Regions from separate parts of the Streptococcus sp. HMSC071D03 genome, predicted to be linked through region 1. Evidence: predicted binding sites of a transcription regulator. Region 1 holds the regulator's gene; the other holds the start of a gene.

Region 1 (9,730 bases):
AGTTAATTGAAATAAGATATGAACAAAGAGGTTAGGAAAGTCAAATTAATTTTTAAAAATGTTTTAGAATCCATGACGTGCTACTCTAAGTTCAATCCACTATAAAATTAAGTTTTTGACCATCCTCTGAATGATTACTGAAGATTAACCTTATTCTTCAAGATATAGTAAGTACCGAGGTAGAATCCAGCAATTAGGATTAAATCCGTAAAGATTTCAAATGTAAGCATCATATTGAAATTAGTATCTATGCGAAGGTTTAGACCGACAAAACCGAGCACGATCTGGATAACAATGTAGGCTAAAACCGCGAGTGCTGTGCGGTATTCATTGAAAAGTTGTCCGATGGAGATTGCCAAGTAGATGCAGAGGATTCCTGAAATTGTGCCGAGGATGAATGAAATTAGATATAAGCCGATACTGTCTAGGTACTGTTGGAACAAGTCTTTGAAAGCAAGGAAATTAACAGAATTAGGCTCAATTATCACAAGAATGATATAAATGCTCAGAACCAAGACTGCTGAACTGATCAGAGACCAAATGAAGGCCCCCAAGAGTTTGGCCATGATAATCTGGTGTTCGGAAACTGGCAAGGTCAAAGTCAGATAACCTTGTCGATCATAGACACTACCCTTGAAGCGACGGATGATCAAAATCAAGGTTGAAATCCCAAGCGTAATCATCAAGCCACCAAACACGAGTGCTAGAAAAATAAGTAGAATAGGTTGACTTTCTTTGATAGGAATATCGTTGTAAGTCCTTGCTTGAATTCCGATAAGAGCAGAAAGTACCAGTACAGCACCATAGAGGGCTAAATACCATTTGTTAACATTTTTAAATTCATAACGAACTAAATTCCAAAACATAATAATCTCCTTTATCTAGGCTTTGAACTCATGACGGAAGAGTTGGTCGATAGACTCTCCAGACTCATAGCGAATATCATCAACATTTCCTTGACGGACGACTTTTCCATCCTTGAGGAAGACAATCTCATCCAAGATTGGCTCGATGTCTGAAATCAAGTGAGTTGAAATCAAGACAGTAGAAGTTGGAGAGTAGTTGTTAATGATGGTATTCAAGATATAGTCACGAGCTGCAGGGTCGACACCACCGATCGGTTCATCAAGCACGTATAGACGAGCATCACGACTCATGACAAGGATCAACTGAACCTTTTCTTTGTTCCCTTTTGAGAGTTTCTTGAAACGGCTATTTTCATCAATACCAAGGTCACGAAGAAGACCTTGAGCACGTTCCAGATTAAAATCTTGGTAGAAGGTCTTGAAATAAGTGAGAGCTTCCTTGACCTTCATCTGCTCGTTGAGGTAGGTCGTATCAGGAAGATAAGAAACAATTGCTTTAGTTGCTGGGCTTGGTTCCATGCCATTGATGAGGATACGCCCTTCCTCTGGCTGTAGTAAGCCGTTGATTAGTTTAATCAAGGTTGTCTTTCCAGAACCGTTTGGGCCAAGGAGGCCAACGATTTTTCCAGCTGGAATTTCAAGGGAAACATTTGTAAGAGCAGGGCTTGCTCCATAGGATTTTGACACATTTTCTAATGCTAACAAAGTCATAGTTTAAACTCCTTCAATATAATCTCTCAAAACAGTCGGTAGTTCTTCTTTTTCATAACCAAATTCTACCATGCCTGTTACAAACTGTTGCAGCTGTTCTTCTGACAGTTGCTTACGGGATTGGAGGATCAAGTCCAAATCCTCTGTGACAAAGCGTCCTGACGTCCGCTTGGTATAAACGAAGCCTTCTCTCTCCAAGTCCGATAGGGCGCGCTGGATGGTGTTGGGATTGACCCCTGCCTCGCTAGCTAATTCTCTAACGGTTGGAAGCTGTTGATTGGGCTCGAGTTTATGGGAAATAATCTGCAATTTGATTTTCTCCATAATCTGCAAATAAATGGGTTTATTGTTATCAAATGTCCAAGACATCACGATCTCCTTTCTAATTACCTTTGTATTAATTTAATAATACAACAAAACAAAAAACTTGTCAAGCCAAAAGGAGAATTATTTTGGGAATCTCTTAAAAAATGGTATAATGAAAAGAAAACGACAAGGAGGGAAAGGCATGCGTTGTCCAAAATGTGGCGCTACAAAATCAAGTGTGATCGATAGTCGCCAGGCTGAAGAAGGAAATACAATCAGAAGAAGACGTGAGTGTGAAGAGTGTCAGCATCGTTTTACAACCTATGAACGTGTAGAAGAGAGAACGCTAGTTGTAGTCAAAAAAGATGGTACACGGGAACAATTTTCAAGAGATAAAATCTTTAACGGGATTATTCGTTCAGCCCAGAAACGTCCAGTGTCTAGTGATGAGATTGGCATGGTGGTCAATCGCATCGAACAAAAACTCCGTAGTCGCAATGAAAATGAAATTCAGAGTGAGGATATTGGTTCCTTGGTTATGGAAGAGTTGGCAGAGCTCGATGAGATTACTTATGTACGTTTTGCCAGTGTTTACCGTAGCTTTAAGGATGTGAGTGAGCTTGAAAGCCTCCTCCAGCAGATCACACAATCCTCTAAAAAGAAAAAGGAAAAATAAATGAAGCCAAATGACCGTTTTTCTTTTGTAAAGAATAATCGGGTGTCGCAAGATACCTCATCAATGGTGCAGTGCTACCTCCCGATTATCGGTCAGGAGGCGCTGAGCCTCTATCTTTATGCTGTGACTTTTTGGGATGGTGGCCAAAAGGAGCACCTCTTTGCAGCTATGCTTAACCATCTGAATTTTGGGATGGATAGTCTTTTAAAGGCTTTTAAAACTCTAACAGCCATGAAATTGGTGACCCTCTATCAGCAGGGAGAGGCCTATAACTTGTTACTCCATTCTCCCTTATCAACTCAAGAATTTTTACAACATACAGTTTATCGGACCTTGTTAGAAAAAATGATTGGAGATAGTGCGGTTGCAGTCATGAGACAGGAACGTGTTGAAGGGGAACCTATCTCGGTGGCCTTGAGTCAAATCTTCCCTCAGTTATCCGAGTCTGCGAGTCAAGAAACCTCTAGCAGCCAGCCTGCAGCAGATGATTTTGATTTGGAGCATTTCCGTCAGCTCATGGCCCGTGATGGTCTTCGTTTTCAAGATGAGACTTCGGATGTTTTGACCTTGTTTGCAATAGCTGACGAGCAGAAGTGGACCTGGTTTGAGACTTATCAAGTAGCCAAAGCGACAGCAGTGTCGCAAGTGATTTCTGTCAAACGCATCCGTGAAAAGATAGCGCAAAAGCCTGTGACTTCTGACTTTAGTCCCAAGGAAGCAACCATTATCCGAGAGGCTAAGAGAAAGACAGCCTTGCAATTCCTTGCTGAGATTAAGCAGACCCGCAAGGGAAGTATTACCCAGACTGAACGGGACCTGCTCCAGCAGATGGCAGCCTTGGGTTTGCTGGATGAAGTGATCAATGTTATCTTGCTCCTGACCTTTAATAAGGTTGATTCGGCCAATATCAATGAAAAATACGCCATGAAGGTGGCTAATGACTACGCCTATCAAAATATCCGTAGTGCCGAGGAGGCAGTTCTCCGTATTCGTGAACGTGGCCAAAAAGCAAAAACGCAAAAGCAGAATCAGACTGCCCCAGCAAAAACCAATGTGCCTAAATGGAGCAATCCTGAATATAAGAATGAAACGAGCGAAGAAACTCGCTTAGAACTAGAACGTAAGAAAAAAGAAATGTTAGCTCGATTAGAAAAAGGAGGAGACTAGATGGAAAGTGTCGGAGACGTACTCAAGCGTCAACCAAGCCGATTTCAGTATCAGGATTTAGTCCAGCAAATTGTGAAGGACCCTGATGTTGCAGCCTTTATCCAGAAAGAATCTCTCAGTCAGGAGGAGTTAAACCGTAGTATTTCCAAGTTTAACCAATACATCACTGAGAGAGATAAGTTCCTCCGAGGAGATACAGACTATATCGCGCGTGGCTACAAGCCTATCCTAGTCATGAATCATGGCTATGCAGATGTTTCCTATGAAGAGACTCCGGAACTAATCGCAGCAGAAAAAGAAGCGGCAATTAAAAACCGTCTCAAGCTAATCAATCTTCCAGCTAGTCTTAAAAAAGCTAGCCTAGCTCAAGTTGATTTAGATGATTTGGGGCGCTTGCCAGTTTTTGAAAAGCTCCTAGCCTTTGTGGAGCAATATCCAGCTATTCGAAAAGGTCTGTACTTATATGGAGACTTTGGTGTGGGTAAAAGTTTCATGGTGGCTGCCCTTGCTCATGATTTGTCAGAAAAACGTGGTGTTTCATCAACGCTCCTCCACTATCCGAGCTTTGTCATCGATGTCAAAAATGCTATCGGTGATGGCAATGTCAAGACCTTGGTGGATGAGATTAAGCTTGCTGAAGTCTTGATTTTGGATGATATTGGTGCCGAGCAATCAACAGCTTGGGTGCGTGACGAGATCCTGCAGGTTATTCTCCAATATCGTATGCAGGAAGATTTGCCAACCTTTTTCACCTCCAACTTCAACTTTGAAGATTTGGAGAAGCATTTCGCTAAAGGGAAAAACGGAAATGACGAAACTTGGGAAGCTAGACGCGTCATGGAACGCATTCGTTATTTAGCAGAGGAAACACGACTTGAAGGAGAAAACCGCCGATGACAGAAACAATCACCTTAATGAAATCTCATACCTCGGTGCGCAGATTTAAGGAGCAAGAGATTCCCCAAGCAGACTTGAATGAGATCTTGACAGCTGCCCAAATGGCTTCTTCTTGGAAAAATTTCCAATCCTACTCTGTCATTCTTGTCAGAAGTCAAGAAAAGAAGGACGCCTTATTTGAGCTAGTTCCTCAGGAAGCGATTCGCCAGTCTGCAGCATTTTTACTTTTTGTTGGTGATCTAAACCGTGCAGAAAAAGGGGCTCGTCTCCATACGGATGTTTTCCAACCTCAAGGGGTGGAAGGACTCCTCATCACTTCAGTAGATGCAGCTCTAGCTGGACAAAATGCCTTGCTTGCGGCAGAAAGCCTAGGCTATGGCGGAGTGATTATCGGTTTGGTGCGTTACAAGTCTGTTGAGTTAGCAGAATTGTTCAAGCTTCCTGACTATACCTATCCAGTCTTTGGGATTGCACTCGGTGTGCCAAATCAACAGCATGCTGTAAAACCAAGACTGCCACTAGAGAATGTTGTCTTTGAGGAAGAATACCAAGAACAGTTAACTGAGGCAATTGAAGCCTATGACCGTGTACAGACTGAATATGCAGGTGCGCGTGCGACTACCACTTGGAGTCAACGTTTGGCAGAGCAATTTGGCAATCCAGAACCAAGCTCGACTCGAGAAAATCTTGAGCAGAAGAAGTTATTGTAGAAAGTGAGAAAACATGGCCTTACCAACTGTTGCCATTGTGGGACGTCCCAATGTTGGGAAATCAACCCTATTTAACCGTATCGCGGGAGAACGCATCTCAATCGTAGAAGATATTGAAGGTGTAACGCGAGATCGTATCTACGCCACAGGTGAGTGGCTCAATCGTTCTTTTAGTATGATTGATACTGGGGGTATCGATGATGTCGATGCGCCTTTCATGGAACAAATCAAGCACCAGGCAGAAATTGCCATGGAAGAAGCAGATGTTATCGTCTTTGTCGTGTCTGGTAAAGAAGGAATTACAGATGCGGACGAATACGTTGCCCGTAAACTTTATAAAACTCATAAACCAGTCATCTTAGCCGTTAACAAGGTTGACAATCCAGAGATGCGAAATGATATCTATGATTTCTATGCTCTTGGATTGGGCGAACCTCTACCGATCTCATCTGTTCACGGTATCGGGACCGGGGATGTGCTAGATGCTATCGTAGAAAATCTTCCTCATGAAGTTGAAGAAGAAAATCCAGATGTTATTAAATTCAGCTTGATTGGTCGTCCAAATGTTGGAAAATCTAGCTTGATTAATGCCATTTTGGGAGAAGACCGCGTCATTGCCAGTCCTGTCGCTGGTACAACTCGTGACGCCATTGATACCCACTTTACAGATGCTGACGGCCAAGAGTTTACCATGATTGATACGGCTGGTATGCGTAAGTCAGGTAAAGTCTATGAAAATACTGAGAAATACTCGGTTATGCGTGCTATGCGTGCTATTGACCGTTCAGATGTAGTTCTGATGGTCCTCAATGCCGAGGAAGGTATTCGTGAGTATGACAAGCGTATCGCTGGATTTGCCCACGAAGCTGGTAAAGGGATGATTATCGTGGTCAATAAGTGGGATACTCTTGAAAAAGATAACCACACCATGAAAAACTGGGAAGAGGATATCCGTGAGCAGTTCCAATACCTGCCTTACGCACCGATTATCTTTGTATCAGCTTTGACCAAGCAACGTCTCCACAAGTTGCCTGAGATGATTAAGCAAATCAGTGAAAGTCAAAATACCCGTATTCCATCAGCTGTCTTGAACGATGTGATTATGGATGCTATCGCCATCAATCCAACACCGACCGACAAAGGGAAACGCCTCAAGATTTTCTATGCGACTCAAGTAGCAACCAAACCACCAACCTTTGTCATCTTTGTCAACGAAGAAGAGCTTATGCACTTCTCTTACTTGCGTTTCTTGGAAAATCAAATTCGCAAGGCCTTTGTCTTTGAGGGAACACCAATTCACCTAATCGCAAGAAAACGAAAATAAAAAAGCAGAATCTGGAAAGATATTTCCAGATTTTTTTGCTATAATAAAATAAGGAAAGCGTTGGAGAGGTAAGGAGATGGAAAAACTATTAAAATTCTTGATTTTGGCACCCTACTTTTACTTTTTTCGTTGGCAAGGGAAGGTACAGCCAGGAAGTAAGTACTTTTCTGTCTTTTACTATTTTTATTGGTTTTATATGCCTCTAGCAGCCTTGTTTAGTCTAGTTTTCACTCTTTTTTCGCTAGTCTTATTTAACTTTATTTTACAAGAACCAAGGGATCTTGCTAGATGGGTGATATGGCTACTTTTAGTCTTTTTATCCTTAGTCAATGACTGGAAAATCTATGCTTGTCTAAAATTTATGAATAAGCTACGATTGGAAAAGAAGAAATCCAGTCTTCCTTGAAAGAAATAGGCAAGCTTTTATCTGATAGAAAATGATGGAAATTTTTTCATGGATAAACTAGCTAGAAACATTAATGAAGAAAACTAGCCTCGGAATAGGAATTTTAAGGGAACTAATCACCTTGATTAGCCCTTTTTTGCTCTAAGGGAAAATGGAATATTTCTTGAAAAAATTGGGCAAATATGCTACAATAAAAAGAACATTCTAAAATATTCAGAATTTAAAGTAAGGAAAAAAATGGCAAATTTATTAAAATCAATCATCGAAAATGATAAAGGAGAGATTCGTCGTCTGGAGAAGATGGCTGATAAAGTCCTCAAATATGAAGATGAAATGGCTGCGTTAACAGACGAGCAATTGAAAGCAAAAACAGAAGAATTCAAACAACGCTACCAAAATGGTGAGACTCTTGACCAACTTTTGTATGAGGCGTTTGCTGTTGTACGCGAGGGAGCTAAGCGTGTTCTTGGTCTTTTCCCGTATAAGGTTCAGGTTATGGGGGGGATCGTTCTTCACCATGGTGACGTTCCTGAGATGCGTACTGGTGAGGGGAAAACCTTGACAGCGACGATGCCTGTATACCTCAATGCTCTTTCAGGTAAAGGGGTTCACGTAGTTACGGTCAATGAATACCTTTCTGAACGTGATGCGACTGAGATGGGTGAGTTGTACTCATGGCTTGGCTTATCAGTAGGGATCAACTTGGCGGCCAAATCTCCAATGGAGAAAAAAGAAGCCTATGAGTGTGATATCACTTACTCAACCAACTCAGAAATCGGATTTGACTACCTCCGTGATAACATGGTTGTCCGTGCGGAGAATATGGTTCAACGTCCACTCAACTACGCCTTGGTCGATGAGGTCGACTCAATCTTGATTGACGAAGCTCGTACTCCTTTGATTGTTTCAGGGGCCAATGCAGTTGAAACAAGTCAACTCTACCATATGGCAGACCATTTTGTGAAGTCTTTGGATAAGGATGACTATATCATTGATATTCAGTCTAAGACTATTGGTCTATCAGATTCAGGTATTGACAAGGCCGAAAGCTACTTTAATCTAAGCAACCTCTACGATATTGAAAATGTTGCTCTGACTCACTTTATCGATAATGCCCTTCGTGCCAACTACATCATGCTTCTTGATATTGACTATGTGGTCAGCGAAGAGCAAGAAATCTTGATTGTCGACCAATTTACTGGTCGTACCATGGAAGGTCGTCGTTATTCTGATGGTTTGCACCAAGCGATTGAAGCTAAAGAAGGTGTGCCAATCCAAGATGAAACCAAGACTTCAGCTTCTATCACCTACCAAAACCTCTTCCGTATGTACAAGAAATTGTCAGGTATGACGGGTACAGGTAAGACTGAGGAAGAAGAATTCCGTGAAATCTACAACATTCGTGTTATTCCTATCCCAACAAACCGTCCGGTTCAACGTATCGACCACTCAGACCTACTCTATGCAAGTATCGATGCTAAGTTTAAGGCTGTTGTCGAAGATGTAAAAGCTCGCTACCAAAAAGGTCAACCTGTCTTGGTTGGTACGGTTGCAGTTGAAACCAGTGACTACATTTCTAAAAAATTGGTAGCTGCAGGCGTTCCTCACGAAGTATTGAATGCCAAGAATCACTACAAAGAAGCTCAAATTATCATGAACGCTGGTCAGCGTGGTGCCGTTACCATCGCAACTAACATGGCCGGTCGTGGTACCGACATCAAACTTGGTGAAGGTGTTCGTGAACTTGGAGGACTTTGTGTCATTGGTACAGAACGCCATGAAAGCCGTCGTATTGATAACCAGCTTCGCGGACGTTCAGGTCGTCAAGGGGATCCAGGTGAATCTCAATTCTACCTTTCTCTTGAAGATGATTTGATGAAACGCTTTGGTTCAGAACGCTTGAAAGGTGTCTTTGAACGCCTCAATATGTCTGACGAAGCTATTGAATCTCGCATGTTGACCCGTCAAGTAGAAGCAGCTCAAAAACGTGTTGAGGGAAACAACTACGATACTCGTAAACAAGTCCTTCAGTACGATGACGTCATGCGTGAACAACGTGAGATTATCTACTCACAACGCTACGATGTTATCACTGCTGATCGTGACCTTGCTCCTGAGATTCATGCCATGATTAAACGCACTATTAATCGTGTTGTCGATAACCATGCTCGTGCTAAACAAGATGAAAAATTAGAAGCAATCCTCAACTTTGCTAGATTCAACCTCTTGCCAGAAGATTCTATTTCTCTTGATGACTTGTCAGGCTTGTCAGATAAAGAAATCAAGGAAGAACTCTTCCAACGTGCTTTGGTTGTTTACAATAACCAAGTGTCTAAGTTGAGAGATGAAGAAGCCGTTAAGGAATTCCAGAAGGTATTGATCCTACGTGTGGTTGACAATAAATGGACTGACCATATCGATGCCCTTGACCAGTTGCGTAATGCTGTTGGTCTCCGTGGTTATGCTCAGAACAACCCAGTCGTAGAGTATCAAGCAGAAGGTTTCCGTATGTTTAATGATATGATTGGTTCTATTGAGTTTGATGTTACTCGTTTGATGATGAAAGCTCAAATCCATGAACAAGAACGCCCACAGGCGGAGCGTCATATCAGCACGACAGCGACTCGAAATATTGTTGCCCAACAAGCTGACCTTCCTGCAGATTTG
Region 2 (9,730 bases), on a different contig from region 1:
CTTTGATCGTGATGAGTCTGTCATGAAGTTTGCTCGTCAGTTGCGCGGTATGGGAGTTGATGAAGCTCTCCGTGCCCGTGGTGCCAAGGATGGAGATCTAGTTCGTATCGGCAAATTTGAGTTTGAGTTTGTAGACTAGGAGATAGCTATGGGAGATAAACCGATATCTTTCCGAGATGCTGATGGAAATTTTGTTTCTGCAGCAGACGTCTGGAATGAGAAGAAGTTAGAAGAACTGTTTAATCGCCTCAATCCAAATCGTGCTTTGAGACTAGCAAGAACTAAAAAGCAAGCTGAAAATAGCAAATCATAAAATAATCCCGTGATGATAGTCATCACGGGATTTTGTTACCGATCAAAAAATAGAGGTGGTGCAAATTGTTTGAGGCGTTCAAAGCAAGATTGAGCTTGTTCTTTATCCTCGCAGATAACCAAACAGACATCATTGCCACAGATGGTAGCCACAACTTCAGGGAAGTTTAGGGCATCTAAGATGGATCCAAAGGATTGCGCCAAACCTGGATAGGTTTTGATGACAACCTGGTGTTGAACAGGATGCATCATGTAGAGGGCTTCCTCCATATACACTTCTAGGCGTTTTTCCCACTTGGATGTAGAGTCAGTGTTGATTGAATAATAGGAGTGTTCACCTTCACGAATCTTAGAAAGATTCATCAGATTGATGTCTCTTGAAAGTGTTGCTTGTGTGACCTGTACTCCGTTTTCAATCAGTAGTTCTTGTAATTCAGTTTGGGTATGAATTTTTTGTTTAGTGATTAGGGCTCGGATGAGCTGGTGTCTTTGCTCGGCTTTGTTCATCTACAGTTACCTCCCTTTTAAAAGGTATCTCAAGATTGGACTGTGCAAGGTCGACAGTCAAGTGATAGTCTGTATTGTCACGTACAGTAATCTCAAAGTCTGTTGTGTAAAGAACGAGACGTACTGTATCGCCTTCTTTTAGTTTGTAAATAGTTGGTTGGAGTTCAAATTGGAATTCCATCCATTCATCTGGCTTGATCTCTTCGATTTTCAATAAACCATGACGATTTTGAAGATTGAGATAGCCTTTGGTGATAACACGCTGTGCATTTAGGCTAAATGGTAGTTCGCAAAGGTTTTCCAGCATGTGGTAACGACCATTATCAATAGTACGAGCAGCCAAAACTCCTGGATATGGTTGTAGGTATTTCTTTTGACCAAGTTCGAGAAATTGGGCAGAGAGAAGACCTTTATTAGTACTTGACTTGAGACGAAGGTTTAGTTTAACACGACCATTGATATGAAGATCTTCAGTCACTGGAAGATCAATGGTAATCTGATTCACCTTACCTTGATACAATTCATTATTAAAGGTTTGGTAGGTCTTTCCAAATCGTTCGAAGTCAGAATCTTGGTAATGATTTTCAATGACAGCTTCTTCAGTACCTAAAGAGAAAGCTTTATGGTCACTTTGATTTCCAAAATCTTCAAGTGACAGCCAGGTTTGAGGAGCAGTATTGTCTTGCCAAACGACTCTTGGAAGTTGGTAGTCAGTTTCTTGCTCCAATAATTTCTGCGTCAAAAGAGTATTCATGGATTCACGGAAATCAATAGACTGCCAGTTGTTCATATAAACATGGGCGCCGTTATGGTAAAAGAGATGTTTTTTAATATTGCTTGGAAGAGCATTGAACATTTGATAGACATGAAGTGGTTTTACATTCCAGTCTTGTGAACCGTGGGTAAAGACAACTTCAGCCTTAACCTTTTGGGCATTGAGTAGGTAGTTGCGGTCATGCCAAAATTGGTTATAATCTCCAGTTTTACGGTCTAAATTTTTCTTCAGTTCTTCTATAGAATCTTTATGAGCCTCGTTTCCACGAATATAGTCACCAGCTAAGAGATTACGAGAATAAGTTAATTCATCTAATGAATCGAAGTCCTCCCCTGGATAGCCACCAGGGCTTGTTACCAGACCATTTTCTCGGTAATAGTTGTACCAAGAAGAAATACCGGCTTCAACAATGATGACCTCTAAACCATCCACTCCTGTGCTAGCAAGACCATTAGACATTGTTCCTAGATAAGAAAGACCAGTAGTGGCGACTTTACCATTGGACCAGTCAGCCTTGACTTGACGTTCACGACTATGGTCTGTAAAGGCACGACAACGACCATTGAGCCAATCAATGACATTTTTATAGGCTTCAACTTGTCGGTAGTCACCATTAATCATCTGACCTTGAGAATCCTTTGTACCAAGACCAGATACGTAGATATTTGCAAATCCTCTTGGAAGGAAGTAGTCGTTAAGTGTGTAGCTGCTATTGATATGAGTCAGTTTTTCTTCGGCTTCTGAAACGAGGTCTGCTTGGCCAACTGGCTCAACAAAACTAATCCTTGGTTCTTCTAAGCCAATCTCGTGAGGTTCTTTGACTGCTAACTCCCCTTCCATTTTGTAAAGAGCTTTATCGCTTGCTTTATCATTGGTTCCTTGATGGTAAGGACTTGCAGTCATGACTGCTGGAATTTTGCCATTGTAAGTCGGACGGATGATGCTAACCTTGACTAAATCAGGTAGACCATCATTATCAGAATCAATACGAGTTTCTACATAAACAACTTCACGAATAACATTGTTAGTTGAGAAAGTAGCCAAACTCTTTCCATTGAAGTAGTGGTAATCATTGTCCTCAGGGATAAGACCATCACTAACTAGCTGATCAATCAAGGTATTTCCCTTTTTAGTGCGCGTGTTAAGGAGTTGATAGAGATTGTCAATCAAATCTCCGTATACAATAGGGAATGCCGTTTCTTTATGAAAAGCTAGACCATCTTCAAAGTCTATTAAGTAGTTGAAACCAAGCAACTGAAAGGTAACAGTATAGAAAATTTCTGAAGTTAATTCACGATCAGAATTGAAGAAAGTGAGTAGATCAGTTTCTTTGTCAACCGCTAAAGTTGTGAGGGGATAATCCGTATTTTTATAATTGAAAAAATAAGTTCTAACAAAAGCTTCAAACTGTTCCTTAGCTGAATCTGTTGGATCAAGCTTGAACCCAAGGTTGGATAATTCCTGTAAAGCTTCTTGCTGGCTTACAGGATAGTAACTGAATTGATTAAAACGCATAGATGCCTCCTTTGAAGAATCATTCTGAATTTATTATATCAAAAAAGCAAGGAAAATGATAGAAAATACAAGTAACTGTTATAATAAACTAAAAAGGAGGACTTCGTGAAATGGAATATAAAAAGACAGATTCGAGGAATCTATTAAATTAAAAATACAGAAATCATAGATTTTGAAAAATAATTGAAATATTTTAGATTGCACGCTTAATATAAAATAAAAAACTAGCCATTGAATTAGTAGCAGTTACTAGATTCTATGACTAGTTGTAGAGTTTAAGGTTTAGACTTGATAATTTTAGTTTGTTTAGATAGGGATAGGAGTGTTTCGTCACTTAATTTAGAATCAGTGATAATAGTATCGATATCTGAAATGTTGTAAAATGTAAAGAAATCAAACTTATCAAATTTGCTATGGTCAGCGAGGAGATACTTTTTATTGGCGTTTTCCAGTGCTAATTTCTGAGCTTCTCCTTCGTCTTCACTAAAAGTAGCGATAGCGTGATCCTTGATACCATTACAACTAACGAAGGCTTTTGAAAATTGCAAATTGGAAATATCTTGGAGGGTTAGAGTGCCTACAAATGCTCCAGTAATTGAACGATAATTACCACCGATTAGAATTAGATCAGTCAACTTACGCTCGTTTAGAATGAGAAATACAGGCAAACTATTGGTAACAACACGGATGTTATCGATAGAAAGCTCACGCGCAAAGAACTCTAACGTAGTACCTGGACCGATAAAAATAGTTTCTCTTTCTTCAACTAAGTGACTAGCAAAGCGAGCAATTTCTTGCTTTTCTGCTGTTTGTAGTCCTTGTTTTTCAACGTTAGAACGCTCATTGTTTAACAAAGAACCTGTTCGAAGTTTTTCAGCTCCACCATGAACTCGAACCAGCAAATCCTTATCCGCTAACTCTTGTAAATATCGTCTAGCTGTCATATCGGAAATATCAAGGCGATTCATAATCTCTTTAACAGTGATAGTCCCTTTTGTATTAACAATTTCTAAAATAGTATCTAGTTTTTCTTGCTTAAGCATCGGATCACCTCCATATCTATTACTATAATACCATAAACTGGAAAATCAATCAATGTAAAGAACAAAAATAAACAAAAACAAAAAAACATCTGAGTTTTTAAACAAAGTCAGATGTTTTCGTAAAGTCTTGTATTAATCTAGACCATAGTTATAGTCATCATCTTGCATAGCTTCAACTTCACCAAGTAGATAACCATTACCAACTTGAGAGAAGAAGTCGTGGTTTGATGTACCAGTTGAAATACCATTCATAACGATAGGGTTGACATCGTCAGCTGAGTCAGGGAAGAGAGGATCTTGCCCCAAGTTCATAAGGGCCTTATTAGCATTGTAACGAAGGAAGATTTTAACTTCTTCAGTCCATCCAACTCCGTCGTATAGGCTTTCAGTATATCCTTCCTCGTTCTCATAAAGAGTATAAAGGAGATCGTACATCCATTCTTTGAGTTTTTCTTGCTCATCTTCTGGCAATTCATTGAAACCAAGTTGGAATTTGTAGCCGATGTAGGTTCCATGAACTGATTCATCACGAATAATCAATTTGATAATTTCTGCTACGTTGGCCAACTTGTTGTTTCCAAGATAGTAGAGTGGTGTAAAGAAACCAGAGTAGAAAAGGAAGGTTTCAAGGAAAACACTAGCTACTTTCTTCTCAAGAGGAGTTCCGTTTAGGTAGATTTCGTTGACGATCTCAGCCTTCTTTTGTAGGTAAGGATTGGTATCAGTCCATTCGAAAATTTCATCAATCTCAGCCTTTGTATTCAAGGTAGAAAAGATTGATGAATAAGATTTTGCATGGACAGATTCCATAAATTGGATGTTATTGAAAACAGCTTCCTCGTGAGGCGTACGAATATCAGCACGAAGGGCTTGAACACCAGTTTCTGATTGCATGGTATCAAGAAGGGTCAAACCTCCAAAAACTTTACCAACAAGGTCTTTTTCCTTGTTAGAAAGCTTTCTCCAGTCATCTAGGTCATTTGACAAGGGAATACGTGTATCAAGCCAGAATTGCTCCGTCAGTTTTTCCCAAGTTGATTTGTCGATGACATCTTCGATGGCATTCCAGTTAATGGCTTTGTAGTAAGTTTCCATTTGAAATCTCTTTCTGTGTTTAGTATTGCGAACTCACAATTATCTCTATTTTATCATAATCCTAGAGGAGTTTCGCACAAAAAGTCGGAAGCCCGACTTTTTTGTTTTTCCATAGTATAGATGCTTATTCCAGTTTAGTTTAGCTCGGTAAATGAATACTTATCTGAGAAAATGTAGTTTCCTCAAGCAAAGATTAAATCACACAGCTCTCACATTGGTTAGCACCGACTTCTCCACCATCATCGGTAAAGGTACGGACGTAGTAGATAGACTTGATACCTTTGTTGAAGGCATAGTTACGAAGGATAGACAAGTCACGTGTCGTTTGTTTGTTTTCTTTTTTCCATTCGTAAAGTCCAGTCGGAATATCACTACGCATGAAGAGAGTGAGTGAAAGTCCTTGGTCTACATGCTCAGTTGCAGCTGCGTACACATCGATGACCTTACGCATATCCATGTCGTAAGCAGAAGTATAGTAAGGGATGGTTTCTGTTGACAATCCAGCAGCAGGGTAGTAGATCTTACCAATTTTCTTCTCTTGACGTTCTTCGATACGTTGCGTAATTGGGTGGATAGAAGCAGAAACATCGTTGATGTAGCTGATCGAACCATTTGGCGCTACAGCAAGGCGATTTTGGTGGTAAAGTCCATCTGCTTTAACTTTATCACGAAGTTCAGCCCAGTCAGCAGCAGTAGGGATAAAGATATCTTTGAAGAGTTCTTTAACACGGTCTGATTTCGGAAGAAATTCTCCAGTCAAATACTTATCAAAGTAGCTTCCGTTAGCATAGTCTGATTTCTCAAAGTTGTGGAAGGTAACACCACGTTCACGCGCGATGTTATTAGATTCTACCAAGGTCCAGTAGTTCATAAGCATAAAGTAAATGCTTGTAAACTCAACAGACTCAGGGGATCCATACTCAATCAGTTGTTGGGCAAGGTAGCTGTGAAGTCCCATAGCACCAAGCCCAAAGGTGTGAGCTTGGCTATTTCCATGGTCGATAGTAGGAACAGCTACGATGTGTGAACTATCTGTAACAAAAGTCAAAGCACGTACCATTGCACGGATAGAGCGACCAAAGTCAGGTGAAGTCATCATGTTGACCACGTTTGTTGAACCAAGGTTACATGAGACATCAGTCCCCATTTTAAGGAATTCTTGAGCATCGTTGATAAGACTTGGTTCTTGGACTTGAAGAATCTCAGAACACAAGTTACTCATGATGATCTTTCCATCAACAGGATTTGCACGGTTAGCAGTATCAATGTTGACTACATAAGGATAGCCAGATTCTTGTTGCAACTTAGAAATTTCAGTTTCCAAATCACGAGCCTTGATTTTTGTCTTACGGATGTTTGGATTTGCTACTAATTCATCGTATTTTTCAGTGATATCGATGTAGTTGAAAGGCACACCATACTCTTTTTCTACAGAATAAGGACTGAAGAGGTACATTTCTTCATTTTTACGTGCTAATTCGTAGAATTTATCTGGTACAACAACACCAAGCGAGAGAGTCTTGACACGAACTTTTTCATCGGCATTTTCCTTCTTAGTTGAAAGGAAGGCGATGATATCTGGGTGAAAGACATTGAGGTAAACAACCCCAGCACCTTGACGTTGCCCCAATTGGTTTGAGTAAGAGAAACTGTCTTCGAAAAGCTTCATAACTGGTACGACACCAGAAGCAGCACCCTCATATCCTTTGATAGGAGCTCCAGCTTCACGAAGATTGCTGAGGGAAATTCCCACACCACCACCGATACGTGAAAGTTGAAGAGCAGAGTTGATAGAACGTCCGATAGAGTTCATATCATCTGTTACCTGGATCAAGAAGCACGATACCAATTCACCACGACGCGCACGACCTGCATTCAAGAAAGAAGGAGTAGCAGGTTGATAACGTTGGTGGATGATTTCGTTGGCGATATCGAGAGCAATCGCTTCATCACCATCTGCGAAATAAAGGGCGTTAAAGAAGACGCGGTCTTCCATGCTTTCAAGATAGTACTCCCCATCATTAGTCTTCAAAGCATATTGATTATAGAATTTATAGGCAGCCATGAAAGACTTAAATTGGAAGTTCTGATCCTTGATAAATTGGTGTAGTTCTTCCAAAAATTCTGGACGGTATTTCTTGATAAATGCTGTTTCAATATAGTTATGTTCAATAAGGAAGTTAATTTTATCCGTAATTGAATGAAAAACCATTGTATTATGTACAACATTTTCTTTAAAGAAGGCTTCAAGAGCTTCCTTGTCTTTGTGAAGCATGATTTGTCCATTCACAGGACGGTTAATTTCGTTATTAAGACGGAAGTAAGTCACATCTTCAAGTTGTTTTAATCCCATAAAAAATCCTTTATCTAATTACAAAAGAAAGGCTTCTAAGGTAGACATAGAAGCTTTTGTCCTGATTCTTAAGCAAGTTGTTTGAGTTTACCTGGTTGGAAACCAGAGAAAACTTCTGTCGGTGTCTGAATAATAGGAGCAGCACTAAAGCCAAGCTCTTTTACTTGATCAATGTATTCAGGTTGTTCATCAAGATTGATTTCTTTATATTCAACATTATTACTGTCTAAAAAACGTTTCGTCATTTTACATTGGACACAGTTGTTTTTAGAATATACGGTTACCATTTCTGTAACTCCTCTTTAAAAAATTATTACTTTCTTAGTATATCAGAAAAAAAAACTTTGTCAACTTTCTAAAACTAAATCTTGTGTAATTGTTTTACCGATTTTACCTACAAACACAATATATAGTGTGGGTTTTGAAAGCAACTAGCGAAAAAGCATTATTTCAATGATTAGGATTTTCACCAAAACTACATACTGTGTTTTGTTAAATTTAATAGAAGATTTTCAGCAAGTTATCTGAAAGGAAATTGAAGAAAGTCCATAAAATACTTGAAAAATATCAATGAAGGTGATATAATACTAAATTGTAAGGGTTATCAGATATGTAACTCAACAAGAAAACTATTAAAGGAGAGTCAAACTATGGCTTCTAAAGATTTCCACGTAGTGGCAGAAACAGGTATTCACGCACGTCCAGCAACATTGTTGGTGCAAACTGCTAGCAAATTTGCTTCAGATATCACTCTTGAGTACAAAGGTAAATCAGTTAACCTTAAATCTATCATGGGTGTAATGAGCCTTGGTGTTGGTCAAGGTGCTGACGTTACAATCACTGCTGAAGGTGCAGACGCTGATGACGCTATTGCTGCAATCTCAGAAACAATGGAAAAAGAAGGATTGGCATAAGGAAATGACAGAAATGCTTAAGGGAATCGCAGCATCTGACGGTGTTGCAGTTGCAAAAGCATATCTACTCGTTCAACCGGATTTATCATTCGAGACTGTTACAGTCGAAGATACAAATGCAGAAGAGGCTCGTTTGGATGTTGCTCTTGAAGCTTCTCAAAACGAGCTTTCTCTTATCCGCGAGAAGGCTGTAGGTACGCTTGGTGAAGAAGCGGCACAAGTATTTGACGCCCACTTGATGGTTCTTGCTGACCCTGAATTGATCGGTCAAATCAAAGAAACTATCCGTGCTAAGAAAGTGAATGCAGAAGCAGGTCTGAAAGAAGTTACAGATATGTTTATCACAATCTTTGAAGGCATGGAAGACAACCCATACATGCAAGAACGTGCAGCGGATATCCGCGACGTAACAAAACGTGTATTGGCTAATCTCCTTGGTAAAAAATTGCCAAACCCAGCTTCTATCAATGAAGAAGTGATCGTGATTGCTCACGACTTGACTCCATCTGATACAGCTCAATTGGACAAAAACTTTGTAAAAGCTTTTGTAACAAACATTGGTGGTCGTACAAGTCACTCAGCTATCATGGCTCGTACACTTGAAATTGCTGCTGTTTTGGGTACAAACAATATCACTGAAATTGTCAAAGATGGTGACCTTCTTGCTGTTAACGGTATTACAGGTGAAGTGATTATCAACCCTACTGAAGAACAAGCGGCTGAATTTAAAGCAGCTGGTGAAGCTTACGCTCAACAAAAAGCTGAATGGGCACTCTTGAAGGATGCTCAAACAGTTACTGCTGACGGTAAACACTTCGAATTGGCTGCCAACATTGGTACTCCAAAAGACGTTGAAGGTGTTAACGAAAACGGTGCAGAAGCTGTAGGTCTTTACCGTACAGAGTTCTTGTACATGGATTCTCAAGACTTCCCAACTGAAGACGAACAGTACGAAGCGTACAAGGCTGTTCTTGAAGGAATGAACGGTAAACCAGTTGTCGTTCGTACAATGGATATCGGTGGTGACAAGGAGCTTCCTTACTTCGATATGCCACATGAAATGAATCCATTCCTTGGTTTCCGTGCTCTTCGTATCTCTATCTCTGAAACTGGAGATGCAATGTTCCGCACTCAAATCCGTGCTCTTCTTCGTGCTTCTGTGCACGGTCAATTGCGTATCATGTTCCCAATGGTTGCGCTTTTGAAAGAATTCCGT

Evidence for each region. Region 1 encodes NrdR, which represses ribonucleotide reductase genes. Its sites were predicted from a motif close to ACACNATATATNGTGT; they were not measured.
Region 2: a site for NrdR is predicted at 8,001-8,016, ahead of nrdH (glutaredoxin-like protein NrdH). Genes of this name have one in related genera too.

Annotation. Positions count from the first base shown of each region.
Region 1 covers NZ_KV807790.1:14,471-24,200, reverse strand. Annotated here, with positions in the region: gene HMPREF2837_RS08190 (ABC transporter permease) at 135-866, opposite strand; gene HMPREF2837_RS08185 (ABC transporter ATP-binding protein) at 882-1,577, opposite strand; gene HMPREF2837_RS08180 (GntR family transcriptional regulator) at 1,581-1,946, opposite strand; gene nrdR (transcriptional regulator NrdR) at 2,086-2,559, shown strand; gene HMPREF2837_RS08170 (DnaD domain protein) at 2,560-3,726, shown strand; gene dnaI (primosomal protein DnaI) at 3,727-4,623, shown strand; gene HMPREF2837_RS08160 (NADPH-dependent oxidoreductase) at 4,620-5,333, shown strand; gene der (ribosome biogenesis GTPase Der) at 5,347-6,657, shown strand; gene secA (preprotein translocase subunit SecA) at 7,301-9,730, shown strand, end outside.
Region 2 covers NZ_KV807799.1:39,151-48,880, reverse strand. Annotated here, with positions in the region: gene obgE (GTPase ObgE) at 1-139, shown strand, start outside; gene HMPREF2837_RS11265 (hypothetical protein) at 149-313, shown strand; gene HMPREF2837_RS08775 (arginine repressor) at 349-819, opposite strand; gene HMPREF2837_RS08770 (Xaa-Pro dipeptidyl-peptidase) at 770-3,109, opposite strand; gene HMPREF2837_RS08765 (DeoR/GlpR family DNA-binding transcription regulator) at 3,385-4,152, opposite strand; gene nrdF (class 1b ribonucleoside-diphosphate reductase subunit beta) at 4,285-5,247, opposite strand; gene nrdE (class 1b ribonucleoside-diphosphate reductase subunit alpha) at 5,441-7,600, opposite strand; gene nrdH (glutaredoxin-like protein NrdH) at 7,669-7,887, opposite strand; gene HMPREF2837_RS08745 (phosphocarrier protein HPr) at 8,251-8,514, shown strand; gene ptsP (phosphoenolpyruvate--protein phosphotransferase) at 8,519-9,730, shown strand, end outside.